One region of the Pseudonocardia alni genome, then DNA from elsewhere that is predicted to be linked to it. Evidence: predicted binding sites of a transcription regulator. Region 1 holds the regulator's gene; each other region holds the start of a gene.
The links. The regulator LexA, encoded in region 1, represses DNA repair genes until DNA is damaged. The targets are predictions, from matches to a motif close to CGAACACGTGTTCG.
Positions count from the first base shown of each region.

Region 2: the regulator LexA is predicted to act here: its motif matches at 2,726-2,739, upstream of dnaB (replicative DNA helicase).
Region 3: the regulator LexA is predicted to act here: its motif matches at 2,627-2,640, upstream of ATL51_RS07720 (CoA transferase subunit A).

Region 1 covers NZ_PHUJ01000003.1:1,833,094-1,839,060, forward strand. The annotation lists gene ATL51_RS09350 (vitamin B12-dependent ribonucleotide reductase) at 1-818, opposite strand, end outside; gene nrdR (transcriptional regulator NrdR) at 913-1,404, opposite strand; gene ATL51_RS09360 (hypothetical protein) at 1,923-2,603, opposite strand; gene ATL51_RS28105 (hypothetical protein) at 2,768-2,998, opposite strand; gene lexA (transcriptional repressor LexA) at 3,228-3,986, shown strand; gene ATL51_RS09375 (hypothetical protein) at 4,017-5,081, opposite strand; gene hflX (GTPase HflX) at 5,117-5,967, opposite strand, start outside.
Region 2 covers NZ_PHUJ01000003.1:3,277,145-3,283,111, reverse strand. The annotation lists gene ATL51_RS16265 (deoxyribonuclease IV) at 1-169, opposite strand, end outside; gene rpsF (30S ribosomal protein S6) at 502-816, shown strand; gene ATL51_RS16255 (single-stranded DNA-binding protein) at 828-1,376, shown strand; gene rpsR (30S ribosomal protein S18) at 1,431-1,667, shown strand; gene rplI (50S ribosomal protein L9) at 1,682-2,128, shown strand; gene dnaB (replicative DNA helicase) at 2,770-4,179, shown strand; gene ATL51_RS28285 (DUF3040 domain-containing protein) at 4,282-4,620, opposite strand; gene ATL51_RS16230 (dTDP-4-dehydrorhamnose 3,5-epimerase family protein) at 4,791-5,309, opposite strand; gene ATL51_RS16225 (class I SAM-dependent methyltransferase) at 5,505-5,967, shown strand, end outside.
Region 3 covers NZ_PHUJ01000003.1:1,478,960-1,484,926, forward strand. The annotation lists gene ATL51_RS07705 (lyase family protein) at 1-590, opposite strand, end outside; gene ATL51_RS07710 (HAD hydrolase-like protein) at 665-1,312, shown strand; gene ATL51_RS07715 (MOSC domain-containing protein) at 1,478-2,380, shown strand; gene ATL51_RS07720 (CoA transferase subunit A) at 2,684-3,427, shown strand; gene ATL51_RS07725 (3-oxoacid CoA-transferase subunit B) at 3,430-4,056, shown strand; gene ATL51_RS07730 (cytochrome P450 family protein) at 4,146-5,354, opposite strand; gene ATL51_RS07735 (NAD(P)/FAD-dependent oxidoreductase) at 5,390-5,967, opposite strand, start outside.

The DNA of each region.
Region 1 (5,967 bases):
TTGGCCTCCTCCTTGGCCTTGGTCTCGACGAACTCCTCGATGTCGGGGTGGTCGACGTCGAGGACGACCATCTTCGCCGCGCGCCGCGTGGCGCCGCCGGACTTGATGGTGCCCGCGGAGGCGTCGGCACCGCGCATGAACGAGACCGGGCCCGAGGCGGTGCCGCCGGAGGACAGCAACTCCTTCGACGAGCGGATGCGCGAGAGGTTCAGGCCGGCACCGGAGCCGCCCTTGAAGATCAGGCCCTCCTCGCGGTACCAGTTCAGGATCGACTCCATGGTGTCGTCGACCGAGAGGATGAAACAGGCGCTGACCTGCTGCGGGCTGGCGGTCCCGACGTTGAACCACACCGGTGAGTTGAAACTGAACACCTGGTGGATCAGCATCCAGGTCAGCTCGTGGTCGAAGATCTCGGCGTCGCCGTCGGTGGCGAAGTAGCCGTGCTCGAGACCGGCCCGCTTGTAGGTGCCGACGACCCGCTCGACGAGCTGCTTGAGGCTGGACTCGCGGGTGTCCGAGCCCACCGCGCCGCGGAAGTACTTGCTGGTGACGATGTTGGTGGCGTTGACCGACCAGCTGCGCGGGAACTCGACGCCGCGCTGCTCGAAGTTGACGGTGCCGTCGCGCCAGTTCGTCATGACGACGTCGCGGCGCTCCCACTCCACCTCCTCGTAGGGGTGGACCCCTTCGGTGGTGAAGACACGCTGCACGGTCAGGCCGGGCGCGCGCTTGGCGCCGGTCTTCCCGCGGCCACGCGACGGCTTGGCCGCCGCGCTGTCACCGGTGTCTGTCGTCGGGCCCCCGACGGTCTCGGTCATGAACTGCCTCCGCACATCCGACGCTTCTCCGCCCGCACGCTGGGGTGCGCGGACGGCTCTCTTCCCGGTACGACCGGCGACGACGACGCGCCGCTCAGCCGCCCGGGTGGTGACCGGCCTCGTCGTCGGCTGCTTCCCCGGCAGCCGCCGAACGCAGGTCGGCGATCTCCTTCTCGAAGTCCTCGATGGAGGAGAAGGACCGATAGACACTCGCGAACCGCAGGTACGCGACCTCGTCGAGCTCACGCAGCGGCCCGAGGATCGCCAGCCCGACCTCGTGGCTGGGAAGCTCCGCCGCCCCGCGCGCCCGCACCGTCTCCTCGACCCGGTGGGCGAGCTGTTGCAGGTCGTCCTCGTCGACCGGCCGGCCCTGGCACGCCCGCCGAACCCCGCCGACGACCTTCTGCCGACTGAAGGGCTCGGTCACCCCGCTGCGCTTGACGACGGCGAGCACGGCCTCCTCGACCGTGGTGAACCGTCGTCCGCACGAGGTGCAGGACCGGCGCCGGCGGGTACAGGTCCCGTCGTCGGCGGTCCGGGAGTCGATCACGCGGGAGTCCGGGTGTCGGCAGAACGGGCAGCGCATGGACGCTCACACCCCTCTTCCGTGACGTTCCGGAAACTCTCCGCAGCGATCCGTCCCCCCAAGCTGTGGCGGAACGACACCAATGTAACCCCTACATCTAGGGGTACGCCATCCCGGGCCCGGTGCCACGCCGAGCTTCGCCCGATCGGGATCCGAGCCTCGCACACCACGTTCCGCGACCGGTCCGTCGCCGACGATCATGGAGCGGGGCATCGGCGCTGGTGGCGTGGAGAAACGTCGCGGGCAGCGCCGCCCGTCGCGCCGGAGGGACCGCGACCGGCGGCCACCCGATGCGGGGACACGCCCTGCGGACGCGCCCGGCGGCACGTCGCCGACTCCCCCGGCGACATCCCGGCGACCACGTCCGACACCCGCGAACCACCCCCGTGCACGCCGTCACCCGATGCGCCGCCGACACCGCGTCCGGCGCTCCGCACCGTCACCACCTCGGGCCACCCGCAGCGCACAGCCGTGCGCACCACGGGGTGCGGCGTCGCGCTGCGCGGCGCCGGCCGACGTCAGCGCACGGCGCCGATCGACGGCACGGCCGCCGCGGGGGCGTTCCAGCCCGCCGCCGCGTCGCCCAGCAGCCCGAGCGCCACCACCGCGGTCGTCGCGCACAGCAGGGCCGTGACCCCGGCGAGGAACCGCTCCAGGCGCCCGCCGGCGCGGCTGCGGGCCGGGCGCGGCCGCGCCGGGACCAGGCAGCGCCGGGACGGCGGACGGACGGTACGCGGTGCCGGCACGGCCACCGACCGAGGACGGGGCGGCGCCACGGCCGGCGCGGGCCGCGTCAGGGTCGGTGCGGGCCGCGTCAGGGTCGCCGTCGCACTCGGGGCCGGGTCCGCGGTGGTGCAGCGGGGCGTCCGGACCGCGAGATTCGGACCGCCGGCGGGACCGGACACCGGGACACCGGCCCCTCGGGCACCGGACGCCGGAGCGCGCCGGGAACGGGCGGCGGGATGACGGGCCACCGACTCGGCCAGTGCGCGCTCGTGCGCCCCGTGGGCCGCCCACCGGTGGGCCGCGCGCGCGGCGGCCGACGGGCCGGCACCGGCCACACCGGCGAGACCGTCGGCGGCCCGCACCCGCTCCCGGGCGGCGCGCCGGGCGCGCGAGGTGGGGGTGCCGGGCGCCGGGGCGCCGGTCAGGCAGCCGACCGCGCCGTGGTCGCGGATCCGCTCGTCGAGCTCTCGCATGGTTCCTCCTGCCGTCGGACCGCCCGTCCCCCGGGCGGGTCTCGTCTCCCCCGCTCCCGACCGGCCCTTCCCCGAGCCCGGTCGAACGGGCGTACGAGCGGTGTAGCACCCGACACCGACAACGACCGCGTTCCCGCAGGTCCTCCCCCGTGCCGGGGACGTTCTCAGCGTGGCGCGCCGGCCGCGGGCGGCCCGGCCGGGCCGTGGGTGGCGACCGCGACGTCGGCGAGCACCCCGAGCGCGACGACCGCGGCCGCCGAGGCGAGCAGGACACCCGATGCGCCCACCGCACGGCGCACGACGCCCGGCGCCCGACCGGGCCGCACCCCGTCGGTCGTGGTGCGCACCGCGACCCGCCCGATGACCGTCACGTCCCCGATGACCGCCGAACCCACGATCGCCACCCCCGCTGCCGTTCCCGCTGCCGGTCGCCCCCGCGCGGCCGGACGGCGACGCGGACCGCGTCCGATCGAACTCGTGTTCGATCGAACGCCTGTGCGATGTTGTACCACCGCGGCCCGACGGAATCCACGACACGCCCCGGGCGACTTCGAACGCATGTTTGGCGAACGGGATCGTGGCGGCTAGGGTCGTCGCCGTAAGTACCCCGAGGAGGCGAATGCGATGGCAGCGGACGACACCGGACACGGTGGTCCCGGCGTGACCGGCACCGCCGCGGACCGGGGATCCGCGAAGGTCCGGGAGTTCCCCGACCCCGCGGCCGACACCCGCGGCCTGACCCCGCGGCAGAAGAAGGTCCTGGCCGTCATCCGGGACTGGGTGGACCGGTACGGCTACCCGCCCAGCGTCCGAGAGATCGGTGACGCGGTGGGCCTCACGTCCACCTCGTCGGTGCACCACCAGCTCCGCACCCTGGAGCGCAAGGGCTTCCTCCGGCGCGACCCGAACCGCACCCGCGCGGTCGACGTCCGCAGCCCGGAGCAGATCGCCGGTACCGACGGGCCGGACTCCGACACCGACACCGCCGATCTGCGTTCCGCGCGGCCGGCGCCGGCGTTCGTGCCGCTCATCGGCGACATCGCCGCCGGTGGCCCGATCCTGGCCGAGCAGGCCGTGCAGGACGTGTTCCCGCTGCCGCGCGAGATCGTCGGCGAGGGCACGCTGTTCCTGCTCAACGTCAAGGGCGACTCGATGGTCGACGCCGCGATCACCGACGGCGACTGGGTCGTCGTGCGCCAGCAGCCGGTGGCCGAGCAGGGCGAGGTCGTGGCCGCGATGATCGACGGTGAGGCGACCGTGAAGACGTTCCGCCGCAAGGACGGGCACATCTGGCTGATGCCCGCGAACGACGCCTACGACCCGATCCCGGGTGACGACGCGTCGATCCTGGGCCGCGTCGTGGCGGTCCTGCGCCGCCTCTGACCGCCTCGGACGGCGCCCCGGGCCCCGCGATCAGCGGGACCGGCGGCGCCGTCCGTGCAGGGACATCGCGACGGCGCCGGCGATCAGCAGCGCCCCGAGCGCCGCGGCCCCGCCCGCGGCAGGCAGCCACGACGGGTACGTGCGGTACTCCGGCACCTCGGCGGGCTGAGGCACGACCGGTGCCTGCGGAACGGTCGCCGCGGTCACCGCGCCCGGGACGACCGTGATCGCCGCCGCGGTCAGGCTCCGCGCCTCGCTCCCGGAGTGCAGCGCGCCCCGGCCGTCCGGGGCGACCGCCTCGCCCTGGGCCTCTCCCGGCAACGGCACCGGAAGCGGTGCCCCGTCCAGGGCCGCGACCAGCGCGTCGGCCGTCGCCGGTCCGCCGGCGGGCAGCGGGAACACCCAGGCGTCGGTGTAGGTCCGCAGCACGGCGGCGCGCCCGCCGTCGGCCCCGGCCGGCGAGACCCCGCCGCCGGTGACCGTGCGCGCCCCGGCGGCCCCGAGCGGCCCGCCGCCGGTGCCGGACCAGGGCAGCACGACCTGTGCCACCCGGCGCAGCTCCACCGGGTCCCCGCCGTCGTGCAGCGGCGCGGCGGGCCGGTAGACCCCGGCGGCCCCGGTGGTCTTGTCGACCAGCAGGGGCACGCCGTCGTCGCCGACCAGCAGTGCCTCGACGTCGCGCGGACCGTCGGGGTAGACGAGGTCGTGCACCCGTGGCGGCCCGGTCGGGGGCAGCACGACGAGCCGGACCGAGCCGCGCCGCGCCCCGTTGTCGCCGGTGTCGGCGAGCCACAGCTCCCCGCCCGGTCCGAGGCCGAGGTCCTCGACGTCGGTGACCGGGACGTCGGCCTGCCGGGTCCCGGTGACCGCACAGCCGACGGGGTCCAGGGTGAACGCCCGCGCGGTCCCGCCGCCGTCGACGATGGCGTGGTAGCGCTGCGGGGCGGCGCCGGGCGGGCCCTCGGCGACCAGCCCGGACAGCTCCGCCAGCCGCGGGTCGTCGATCGAGCAAGCCGGGATCGCCCCGGGCGGCGACGCGGCCGCACCCGTGAGCGCACCGGTCAGGCAGAGGACCGTGGCCAGGCGGCGAGCCACGATCCCGGGGCCCGGCCGCCCGGCCGGTGGGACGCTCAGTGGCCCGCCGCCGTCGCCGGCAGGTCGGTGCCGGCCCCCGTCGGGAGGGCCGAGCCCGCCACCGCGAACGGCAGCACCGCGGTGCCCAGCTCGGGCTTCACCCGCGCCCGGATCCGGGTGCCGTCGGCGGTGTGTTCCTCGGCGAGGATCTCGCCGTCGTCGTGCAGCCGCGCGACCAGCGCACCCTCGGTGTAGGGCAGCAGGAGGTCGACCTCGTACTCCGGGCGCGGCAGTCGCTCGGCGATGCGCTCCCGGAGCCGGCGGATCCCGTCACCGCTGTGCGCGGAGACGAACACCGCGTCCGGCTGGGCGTGCCGCAGCCGGGCCAGCGCGAGGTCACCGGCCGCATCGGTCTTGTTGATCACGAGCAGCTCGGGCGGCATCGTGTCGCCCGCAGCCTCACCGACCTCGACGAGCACCTGGCGGACCGCGGCGATCTGGTCGTCGGGCAGCGGGTCGGACCCGTCGACGACGTGCACCAGCAGGTCGGCCCGGGCTGCCTCCTCCAGCGTGGAGCGGAACGCCTCGACGAGTTGGTGCGGCAGGTGCCGCACGAACCCGACGGTGTCGGTGAGGGTGTACTCGTGCCCGTCGGGCGTCTGCGCCTTGCGGGTGGTCGGGTCCAGCGTCGCGAACAGCGCGTCCTGCACCAGCACGCCGGCGTCGGTGAGCTGGTTGAGCAGGCTCGACTTGCCCGCGTTGGTGTAGCCGACGATCGCGACCGACGGGATCTCGTTGCGGCGACGGCTGCCGCGCTGGGTCTCGCGGACCTGGCGCATCGCACCGATCTCGCGGCGCAGCTTCGACATGCGCGCGCGGATCCGGCGCCGGTCCAGCTCGATCTTCG
Region 2 (5,967 bases), 1.4 Mb from region 1:
GCACCACCACCGCGACGTCCGACGCGGCCAGCTCCGCCGCCCGTGGGTGCGGCGGCGGCTTCTTCCAGCCCTGCGGGTCGGACAGGAACAGCTGGATCACCTCGGCGCCGACCTCGGCGGCCGCGGCCAGGGGGTCCTCGGCGTCGCGGACGTGTGCTCCGATCTGCATACGGGCACGGTAGCGAGGACCCCCGACAGCCGTGGGCCGCCGGTCAGGCGTCGGTGACGGCGCCGAGCGGCTCGTCGAGGACGGGGCCGGCGTCGGCGACGAACGACAGCCGTCCGTCGGCCGGCGTCTCCGCGGGCACGGCCCGAACCCGTCCCGGCGATCCGGGGAGCCGCGTACCCGCAGGTCGGGGCCGGAACGGCCGTTGCTAGCCTGTACCGGCATCCCCACGGCTCCCGCGCATCCGCCGGAAACTGTCGGGGTGCACTGAGAACCTCCTGTCACGGCCGTCCGGGCCGTGACCGTTTCGAGTCCATAGGAGGTGAGTGGTTCTCATGCGTCATTACGAGGTCATGGTCATCCTCGACGGCGGCCTGGACGAGCGCACTGTGCAGCCGTCCCTGGAGCAGTTCCTCACCGTCGTGAAGAACGACGGCGGATCGATCGAGAAGATCGAGGTCTGGGGCAAGCGCCGCCTGGCCTACGAGATCAAGAAGCAGGGCGAGGCCATCTACGCGGTCCTCGACATCACCGCCGAGCCGGCCACCGTCACCGAGCTGGACCGCCAGCTGGGTCTGAACGAGTCCGTGCTGCGCACCAAGGTCCTGCGCAAGGACGTCACCCGCACGCCGGCGCCCGCCGCCGGCTGATTGGAGCCGTCATGGCCGGCGAGACCGTCATCACCGTCGTGGGCAACCTGACGGCGGATCCCGAGCTGCGGTTCACCCCGTCCGGCGCCGCGGTCGCCAACTTCACCGTGGCGTCCACCCCGCGCACCTTCGACCGCCAGTCCGGCGAGTGGAAGGACGGCGAGGCACTCTTCCTGCGCTGCAACATCTGGCGCCAGGCGGCGGAGAACGTCGCCGAGTCCCTGACCCGCGGCGCGCGCGTCGTGGTCCAGGGTCGCCTGCGCCAGCGGTCGTTCGAGACCAAGGAAGGCGAGAAGCGCACCGTCGTGGAGATGGAGGTCGACGAGGTCGGCCCGTCACTGCGCTACGCGACCGCCAAGGTCAACAAGGTCAGCCGGGGCGGAGGTTCCGGTGGCTTCGGTGGCGGCGGCGGTGGCTACGACGGTGGCGGCGGCGGTGGCGCCCGACAGGGCGGCGGTTCCGGCGGTGGAGGCAACTCCGGCGGCGGCTATGACGACCCCTGGGGTTCGGCCCCGCCCGCGGGCAGTGGCGCCGCGTCCGACGACGAGCCCCCCTTCTGATCCACGTACCTCTCCGCCCGTGACGGGCGGAGGACGATCTCCAGGAGCACCACCATGGCCAAGGCCATCGTGCGCAAGCCGAAGAAGAAGGTCTGCGCTTTCTGCAAGGACAAGGCCCAGCTGATCGACTACAAGGACACCGGTCTGCTGCGGAAGTTCATCTCCGACCGCGGCAAGATCCGTGCCCGTCGGGTCTCCGGCAACTGCCGGCAGCACCAGCGGGACGTCGCCGTCGCGGTGAAGAACTCCCGTGAGGTCGCCCTGCTGCCGTACACCTCGACCGCTCGCTGAGGAAGGGGAGACACATGAAGCTCATCCTCAACGCCGACGTCCCGAACCTGGGTGCCCCGGGTGACATCGTCGAGGTCAAGGACGGCTACGGTCGCAACTACCTGCTGCCGCGCAAGCTCGCGGTCGTCGCCACCCGTGGCGCCGAGAAGCAGGTCGAGCAGATCCGCCGGGCCCAGAAGACCCGCGAGATCCGCGACCTGGGCCACGCCCAGCAGGTCGACTCGCAGCTGCGCAACATCAACGTGACCGTGTCGGCCAAGGCCGGCGACACCGGCCGCTTGTTCGGATCGATCACGCCGGCCCAGGTCGTCGACGCCGTCAAGGCGGCAGGCGGCCCGCTGCTGGACAAGCGCAGCATCGACGTCCCGGGTCACCTCAAGACCCTGGGCAAGCACCAGGTGCAGGTCCGCCTGCACCCGGAGGTCACCACCGAGCTGCCGATCGCGGTCGTCGCGAGCTGAGCGGTCCGGTGGTCGCACGACCACCGACAGTGAACAGGGCGGTGTCCGGAGCCACGTGCTCCGGGCACCGCCCTGTCGTCTGTCCGGGACCGTCCCGAACGGGCGCCGCACACACGGTCCGCAGTCCCGGATGGACGATCGACACCGATCGGACGACCCCGGACGGGATGTCTTGTCACGCAGCCGACACGCCGTCCGGTGACGCTCCACTCGTCGGGCGGGCTTGTGGACGCGCCGGGCGGCGAACGGCCCGCCGGGCGCTCCGACACGCCCGCACGGGGCGTTCGACGACACGCCAGAGCAAAGTTGTCCACAGCTGTGAACATGCCTGTGACCAGGAAAGACTGCCCGATCCTGTGCGCTGTCCCCAGGTTGTCCCCAGCACGGTCCCGGGACGGGCGGCATCCGTGCACAGTTCATCCCCAGATCGATCACCAGGTCGGTTCGCCAGGCGCCGTCCGGCCGACCTACTGTCGTCGTACCGGGACGCGAGCGCCGTGTCCCGCGGGCCGCGTCCGTCGCGGCCCGTCGGGCACCGGGCCGGCCGGTAGATCACCGACGACGGTCGCGGGTGGGCAGGACGCACCACTCGCGCGTCGAACGTGCGTTCGGTACTGTGTCCACCGGGGGTGACGCTGCGTATGGCTCTGACGGACGATCGTCCCGGCAACAAGCCCCGTGCGGTCCGTGACGGCGAGAAGGCCTCCGGACCGGGCGAGGGTGCGACGTTCGACCGTCAGCCCCCGCAGGACCTCACGGCCGAGCAGTCCGTGCTCGGCGGGATGCTGCTGAGCAAGGACGCGATCGCCGACGTCGTGGAGGTGCTGCAGCCGGAGGACTTCTACCGGCCCGCCCACCAGACCGTCTACGAGACGATCCTGGACCTCTACAGCCGCGGCGAACCCGCCGACGCGGTGACGGTCTCGGCGGAGCTGCAGCGGCGCGGTGAGCTCGTCCGCCTCGGCGGCGCGCCCTACCTGCACACCCTGATCGCGACCGTGCCGACGGCGGCGAACGCGGCCTACTACGCCGAGATCGTGGGCGAGAAGGCGGTCCTGCGACGGCTGGTCGAGGCCGGCACCCGGATCGTGCAGCTGGGCTACCACGGCGCCGACGGCGGCGACGTCGACGACGCGGTGGACCGCGCCCAGGCCGCGGTCTACGAGGTCACCGAGCGCACCACCACCGAGGACTACACGGTGCTGGAGGAGCTCCTCCAGCCCACGATGGACGAGATCGACGCGATCGCCTCCCGGGGCGGCCAGTCCACGGGTGTGCCGACCGGCTTCGCCGACCTCGACCAGGTCACCAACGGTCTGCACCCGGGCCAGATGGTCGTCGTCGCGGCCCGGCCGGGTCTGGGCAAGTCGACCCTGGGGCTGGACTTCGCCCGCTCCTGCTCCATCAAGAACGGCATGACCAGCGCGTTCTTCTCGCTGGAGATGAGCAAGTCCGAGATCGTCATGCGTCTGCTGTCCGCGGAGGCCCGGATCCGGCTGGCCGACATGCGCGCCGGCCGGATGTCGGACGAGGACTGGACGCGGATGGCGCGGCGGATGTCGGAGATCTCCGAGGCGCCCCTCTACATCGACGACTCGCCGAACCTGACGCTGATGGAGATCCGGGCCAAGGCGCGCCGGATGAAGCAGCGCTACGACCTGAAGCTGATCATCCTGGACTACCTGCAGCTGATGACCTCGGGCCGCAAGGTCGAGTCCCGTCAGCAGGAGGTCTCGGAGTTCTCCCGGCAGATCAAGCTGCTGGCCAAGGAGCTCGAGGTCCCGGTGGTGGCGATGAGCCAGCTGAACCGTGGTCCCGAGCAGCGCACCGACAAGCGGCCGATGCTGTCCGACCTGCGTGAGTCCGGCTCGATCGAGCAGGACGCGGACATGGTGGTGCTGCTGCACCGCCCCGACGCGTTCGAGCAGGACGACCCGCGCGCCGGTGAGGCCGACCTGATCCTGGCCAAGCACCGTAACGGCCCGACCACGACGATCACCGTCGCCCACCAGCTGCACTACAGCCGGTTCTCCGACCTCGCCCACGGCTGAGGCGGCCGGTCGCGCGCCACGGCCACGCCGTCCGTCCGGGGCGACACCGGTCGCTGGATGGCCACCGTCCGGGGCGGCACCGCGCGGTGCGGGGGTGGCGGGTCAGGCGGTTCCGGGGTGCGCCTGCGGTCCGGTGGTGGCCGCGACGGCCAGGGCGAGGCCGGCCACGAGGATCCCCGCGACGACGACCGGCACGCTCACCAGCACGGCACCGAGCAGCAGCACGACCAGCGCGGTCCCCAGCAGCATCGTCGGGAACGGGCCGGAGCCGTGCACGGTGCGCCGGTCGCGGGCGAAGCCGGCGAGAAGCCGTCCACCGTGGCGGGCCGGGGCGCGCAGTGCGGTGTTCAGCGCGGAGAACCGGCGGACCAGTCGCGGGTCGGTCAGTCGCAGCTGCACCTCGATCTCGTGCAGTCGACGGTTCTCGCGCTCGCTCAGCACCTCGGCAACCCCTCGTGTCCACGTCCCGGCGGACACGGTCGTGCCGCCGTCCGGCGCGGGGCGTCGTCGATCCGGCCTGGTGACGACGTTACGTGACCGATTCGTGATCTCGCCGACCGGGCCGACCGGCTCACATGCGCCCGTCCTCACACCGGGGACGGCGCCCGGGGTCACCAGAGGGAGACGCGGTCCCGGCGGGGGCCCGCGGGAGCCCCGAGGCGGGCGGTCAGCGCGGCCCAGGAGCGTGCCGTGCCCGGTGTCCGGGCCGGCCGGGGGCGGAGCCAGCGGACCGCCAGGTCCGGGTCGTCCGGGTCGACGTCGAAGCGTTCCCGGCGCGGGAGCCGGGTGGCGCTGCGCAGCTCGACGACGGTCCCGCTCGCGACGGACTGGAGGCCGTAGAGGCAGCCCGGCGGGACGAGCAGTCGCTGCGGGCCCCCGAGCAGCGCGACGGCGAGCCGGCCGAAGGTGTCGGCGTCCGGCCGGGCGTCGATGACGACGGCGTAGCCGCTGCCGCGGGGGACGCCGAGCAGCACCGCGTCGCCGGGATGGCCGAACAGGCCGAGCACGGCGTCCCGGGCCGGGCGGCGCCGTCGTCGCACGGTGAAGGCCGTGAGGTCCGGGCCGGATGTGTCGGCGACGGTCGGGTCGAGCAGCAGCGCGCCGGGCACCACGGTTCGTACGACGTCCACTCGACCTCCCTCGGGTCCGGTCACCGCGTGCGACGGGCGCGCGGTGGGCTGCGGTTGGGGTACCGGAGACGACAACGAGCGGACCCGGTCCCGGTGACGCTGCGCGAGTCCACGTTGCTCTGATCGGGTTCACAGCGGGCTTTCAGCCGCCGTATCTACTATCGGCCCTAGTACTGATGCGACGAGGGGTGGCGCATGACCGACGACCCGACGCCGGGTACCCGGTGCCGTGCCTGTGGCGGTGCCGCGGGCACGGTCGTGCTCGACCTGGGCGAGCAGCCGCCGTGGGACCGGATGCCCGCGCGGGACGCCCCGCTGCCCGACCCGGCGGCCCCGCTGCGCATGTGGCTGTGCGCCGGCTGCGGTCTCGCCCAGCTGCAGACCGATGCCGCGGTCACCGAGGAGCTGCACGGCGTCGAACCGCGGGCGATGACCGAACAGAGCGACCGCTCGGTCGGCCGGCTCGCCCGCGCCGGGCTGGTCCGCCCGGGCGGCCGGGTCGCGGAGTTCGGCAGCCCGCACGGCGGCTCGTGGCTCCCGCGGCTGACCGGGCGCGGCATGGCCGCGCTCGATGCGGACGCGGTGTCCGCGGCCGGGCGGGCCGACCTCGTCGTCGACTTCTACGGGCTGCTGCACGAGCCCGACCAGGCCGATGCGC
Region 3 (5,967 bases), 350 kb from region 1:
CCCGCGGCGCCGCCGTAGGAGACCGGCAGCGCGGTGAGCACCCGGTCGAGGCCGGCGCGGGCCCGGTCCAGCCCGGTGCACCAGGTGCCGGCGACGAGACCGAAGGTGGTGGGCAGCGCCTGCTGGCCGAGGGTGCGGGCGGCGCACGGGGTGTCGCGGTGGGTGGCGGCGAGCGCGGCCGCGGCGTCGGCGCAGGCGGTGAGGTCGGCGACGACGCGGTGCCCGGCCCGTCGGGTGAGCAGCATCAGCGCGGTGTCCATGACGTCCTGGCTGGTGGCGCCCGGGTGCACCGCGCGCTCGGCGCCGGGCTGGATCCGTGCCGCGGCCGCCTTGAGCCGCTTGACCAGCGGGATCACCGGGTTGCCGCCCTCGACCGACTCGGCGGCCAGCGCGTGCGGGTCGACGCCCGCGACGGCGGCGACGGCGCGTTCCACCGCGTCGGCGTCGTGCTCGGTGACCGCGCCCTGCTCGGCGGCGACCGCCGACAGCGCCAGCTCGACCTCCAGCAGGGCGGCGATCCACGCGCCGTCGTCGAGCAGGCCGTCGACCCGGTCGGTGCCGGACAGCGGCCCGAGCAGTGTGTTCGCCATGCGTACAAGTGTACGACCTGCGACCGTCGGGGAGAAGGGACGGCCGGGTCCCCCGGGAGGCAGAATGACCCGACGTGCTGACCCACATCCTGCTCGACCTCGACGGCACCCTCGTCGACTCCGCCCCCGGCATCCTCGGCTCGATGCGCCGCGCGATCGACGAGGTGGGCCTGGACGTCCCCGAGTCCGCGCTCGGCACGCACCTGCTCGGCCCGCCGCTCTACCGCAGCCTGCCCCCGATCCTCGGCGACGAGGGCACCGCCGCCGTGCTGCCGGTGTACCGGCGGATCTACGGGGACGAGGACGGCTGCCTGGACTGCGCGCCCTACCCGGGTGTGGAGGAGCTGCTGCGCGCACTGTCCGCGGCCGGCGTGACCATGGCACTGGCCACCAGCAAGGCGGAGCCGTCCGCTCGGAAGATCCTCGCCCACCACGGCTGGACCGACCTGTTCACCGAGATCGTCGGCGACACCCGTGCCGCGGACCGGCCGACCAAGGGCGCCGTCGTCGCCGAGGCGCTGCGCCGGCTCGGGTCGCCCTCGGGTGCGGACGAGCCGCTGATGGTCGGCGACCGGCTGCACGACGTCGAGGGCGCCGCCGAGCACGGCCTCCGTTGTGTCGGAGCGGGCTGGGGCTACGCCGAGCCCGGTGAACTGGAGGCCGCCGGCGCGGAGACCGTGTACGCCTCGGCGGACGCGCTGCGGGTCGCCCTGCTCGACTGAGCCCGGCCCCGGCCGTCCCCACACTGCACCGTCCGGGTGAACCGGTCCCGGGCCGGAGCGCATCCGCGGCGGCTCGGGACCGTCACGGCCTCAGCTGAGACGCGCCCCGCGGACCCCTCCGTCCGGCCCGTGCCGGAGATGCGGACGGGCCGCTATACACCGGACATGACGGTCGCCGCGCTCTACCGCTATCCGGTCAAGTCGATGCTCGGGGAGTCCCTGACCCGGGCCACCATCACCGAACGGGGGCTGCTGGGCGACCGCGCCTACGCGGTGCTCGACAACGGGACCGGGATCATCGCCAGCGCCAAGGTGCCCAAGCGCTGGCTCGGCCTGCTCAGCTTCGCGGCCCGGTTCGTCGCCGAGCCGGTGGCCGGGGAGCCGCTGCCTCCGGTCGAGATCACCTTTCCGGACGGCTCGGTCCTGCGCAGCGACGACGAGGGACTGGACGCCGCGCTGTCCGCCGCGCTCGGCCGGGACGTGTCGCTGATCTCGGTGCCGCCGGAGGGCAGCTACTTCGAGGAACTGTGGCCCGACATCGAGGGCCTCACCCCGCAGCAGCTCGCGCCGCGCACGCTCATCGAGGACACGACGACCCGGCACGAGGACTCCGGCGAGATCATCAGCCGGTTCGACATCTCCGCGTTCGGGGCGCCGGGCACGTTCTTCGACCTGTCGTCGCTGCACGTGCTCACCGAGTCGACCCTGGACCGGCTCCGGGAGCTGAACCCGGACGCGACCTTCGACCCGCTCCGCTACCGCCCCAACATCGTGCTGCGCGACGAGGGGACGGGCTTCGTCGAGAACGACTGGCCCGGCAGCACCAGCGCCCTGGGCGACGACGCCCGGATCACGTTCTCCTTCGCCACCATGCGCTGCGTCATGACCACGCTCCCCCAGGGCGACCTGCCCGACGACCCGGACACCCTGCGGACGATCGCGAAGAACAACCGCATCGAGATCCCCCAGGTCGGCGGGGTCTGGGCGTGCGCCGGGGTCTACGCCGAGGTCGCCGCGGGCGGGGAGGTCGCCGTCGGCGACCCGCACACCGCCCCCGCCCCGGCGTGACCCACGCCGCGCCCGCCCGGCCGACGGTGCGCCGCGACGGCGGCGGTCGCCGAGATGCAGCTCAGCGGGGTGCGGGGCACCCTCGGGCCCCGCTGAGCTGCATCTCGACACCGCGGGACGGCCCCCCTGCCCCGGGGACGTCACCGGGATGCGGTCCGGGGCGGTCGGTCGGCCCCTCCGGCAGCCCTGAGCTGCACCTCGGCGCATGGACGACGGGTCCCGCCCTGTCGGGTGGTGTTCGTACAGCGAACACTTGTGCGTCTGTCGTACGCCGCGTACCGTCCTCGGCGACGGAGGTGCGTGATGGACAAGGTGGTGGCATCCGCCGCGGACGCGGTCGCCGACATCGGCGACGGGGCGTCGCTCGCGGTCGGCGGGTTCGGCATGTCCGGGGTTCCGACGGTGCTGATCGCGGCACTGCTGGAGCAGGGCGCGACGGACCTGGAGACGATCTCGAACAACCTGGGTGTCGACGGCTTCGGCCTCGGCACCCTGCTCGCCGCCGGGCGCATCCGGCGCACGATCGGCTCCTACGTCGGCAACAACAAGGAGTTCGCCCGCCAGTACCTGGCCGGTGAGCTGGAGCTGGAGCTGACCCCGCAGGGCACGCTCGCCGAGCGGCTGCGGGCCGGCGGCGCGGGCATCCCGGCGTTCTACACCCCGGCCGGGGTCGGGACGCTGGTCGCCGAGGGCGGGCTGCCCTGGCGCTACGCGTCCGACGGCTCGGTCGCCGTCGAGTCCCCGGCGAAGGAGACCCGCGAGTTCGACGGCGTGACCTACGTCCTCGAGCGCGCCCTCACCCCGGACTTCGCGCTCGTCCACGCCTGGAAGGGCGACCGGCACGGCAACCTGGTGTTCCGGCGCGCGGCGCGCAACTTCAACCCGGACTGCGCCGCGGCCGGGCGGACCACGATCGCCCAGGTCGAACACCTGGTCGACCCCGGGGAGATCGACCCCGACGCGGTGCACACCCCCGGTATCCACGTGCACCGCGTGCTGCACGTCCCCGGCGTCGAGAAGCCGGTCGAGTTCAGGACGGTGCGTTGACCATGACCCTCAACCGTGACGAGATGGCCGCCCGGGTCGCGGCCGAGCTGCCCGACGGCGCGTACGTCAACCTCGGCATCGGCATGCCGACCCTGGTGCCCGGACACATCCCCGAGGGCCGGACGGTGGTCCTGCACTCGGAGAACGGGATCCTCGGCGTCGGCCCCTACCCCACCGACGACGAGGTCGACGCCGACCTCATCAACGCCGGCAAGGAGACCGTCACCGTCGCCGACGGCGCCGCCTTCTTCGGCTCCGCGGAGAGCTTCGGCCAGATCCGGGCCGGGAAGCTCGACGTCGCCGTCCTGGGCGGGATGGAGGTCGCCGCGAACGGCGACCTCGCGAACTGGGCGATCCCCGGCAAGATGATCAAGGGGATGGGCGGGGCGATGGATCTCGTCCACGGCGCGCGCTCGGTGATCGTGATGATGGACCACGTCTCCAAGGACGGGTCCCCCAAGATCGTCGAGCGGTGCTCGCTGCCGATCACCGGCCTGGGCTGCGTCACGAAGATCGTCACCGACCTGGCCGTGATCGACGTGACGCCGGACGGGCTCGAGCTGGTCGAGACCGCGCCCGGCGTCAGCGCCGACGAGGTGCGGGAGAAGACCGGCGCCCCGCTGCGCTGACACCGCCCCGCCGCACCGACGGCTGCCCCCGCCGGTCCGGCACCGCCCGCCGGGCGCACCCCCCTCGGTCGCGCCCGGCGGCGGCGCCCTCAGGCGGGCTCGCCCGGCGTGACCGGCAGCCGGGACAGGCCCCGGACCAGCGTCGACTCGCGGTACACGAGCTCGGACGGATCGACGGCCAGCGCCAGGTCCGGCCGCTGGGCGATGAGCTTGCCGATGGCCACCCGCCCCTCGGTGCGGGCGAGCTGCGCGCCCAGGCAGAAGTGGATGCCGTGGCCGAAGAACACCCCCGACGACGAGTCCCGGGTGATGTCGAGCCGCTCCGGGTCCTCCAGCCACTCCGGGTCCCGGTTCGCCGCGGCGAGGCCCAGCATGACGGTCGACCCGGCCGGGATGGTCACCCCGGAGTACTCGACGTCCTCGCTGGCGAACCGCATCGGGGCGTTGGAGACCGGGGACTCGAAGCGCAGGAACTCCTCCACCGCCGAGGTGATCAGCGACGGGTCGGCGTGCAGCCGGGCGCGCTGCTCGGGGTGGGTCAGCAGGGCGAGCACGCCGTTGCCGATCAGGTTGACCGTGGTCTCGTGCCCGGCGATGAGCAGCAGCGTCGCCATGGCGACGAGCTCCTCGGCCGACAGGCGGTCGCCGTCGGCGTCGCTGACGGCGAGCAGGCCGGACAGCAGGGCGTCGTCGGGCTCGGTGCGCTTGCGCTCGATCAGCTCGGCGAGGTAGCCGTTCAGGCTGCCCATCGCGGCGAACTTCTCCTCCTGCGGGGAGTCGTCGACCATCACCGACGACCACGCCGAGAACATGTCGCGGTCCTCGGCGGGCACCCCCAGCAGCTCGCAGATGACCAGCACCGGGACGAGGAACGCGTACTGGCGCATGAGGTCGACGGGGCCCTCGGCGGGCAGCGCGTCGAGCAGCTCCTGGGTGATCTCCTCGACCCGGGGCTGCAGGTCGTTCATCCGCCGCACGGTGAACGAGCGGCCGACGAGCTTGCGCAGCCGGGTGTGGTCCGGCGGGTCCATCAGGATCATCATCGGGATCGGCGCGGCCGGCTGGCCCTCGCGCTGGTCGGCGGGGAGCGTCCAGCGCCAGTCCTTGCTCAGCCGCGGGTCGACGAACGCCGCACGGACGTCGGCGTAGCGGCTGAGCAGCCACGCCTTCCCGTCCGGCAGCGCGAGCTCGCGCACCGGCTCCTCGGTGCGCAGGGCCGCGTAGGCGGGGTGCGGGTCGGTCCAGAAGTCGCCCGAGAACAGGTCGTGCGTCTCGGTGCCGGTGGTGGTCAGCGCCATGGGGACCATGGTGCCAGCCATGGGTAAGCGACCGCTTACGTCAGTCGTGTGACCGAGCACACAGCGGGGTCGAGCTCGACGTCGGCCGGGGACGGGTGGCCCAGGACGACCGACGCGGCCAGCGCCGCCAGTGCCGGGGCGGACTCGATGCCCGACCCGCCCTGCCCCGCGACGAAGAAGAACCCCGGGTGCTCCGGGCGCGCGCCCAGCACCGGGGCGCGGTCGGGGGCGAAGGTCCGCAGCCCCGCCCACGCGGTCCGGACCGACCGCAGCCCGAGCGTGGTCGCCGAGCCCACCCGGTCCAGGGCGAGGGCGACGTCGAGCTCGTCGGGCCGCGCGTCGCCCGGCTCGGCCGGGGTCTCGTCGGCCGGGGAGACCAGCACGACGTCCGCCTCGGCCTTCAGGTACCAGCGCTCGGCGGCGTCGGCGATCATCGGCAGGACGGCACCGTCGACGGTGAGCACCGACGGGTCGCCGACCGGGCAGGCGGCGATCGTGCGCCGGTACGGGGTCAGCCCGGCGCCGGGTACGCCGGCCAGCGCCGCCACCGCGTCGGCCCAGGCCCCGGCCGCGTCGACGACCACTCCCGCCCGCACCCGGTGCCCGCCGGTCG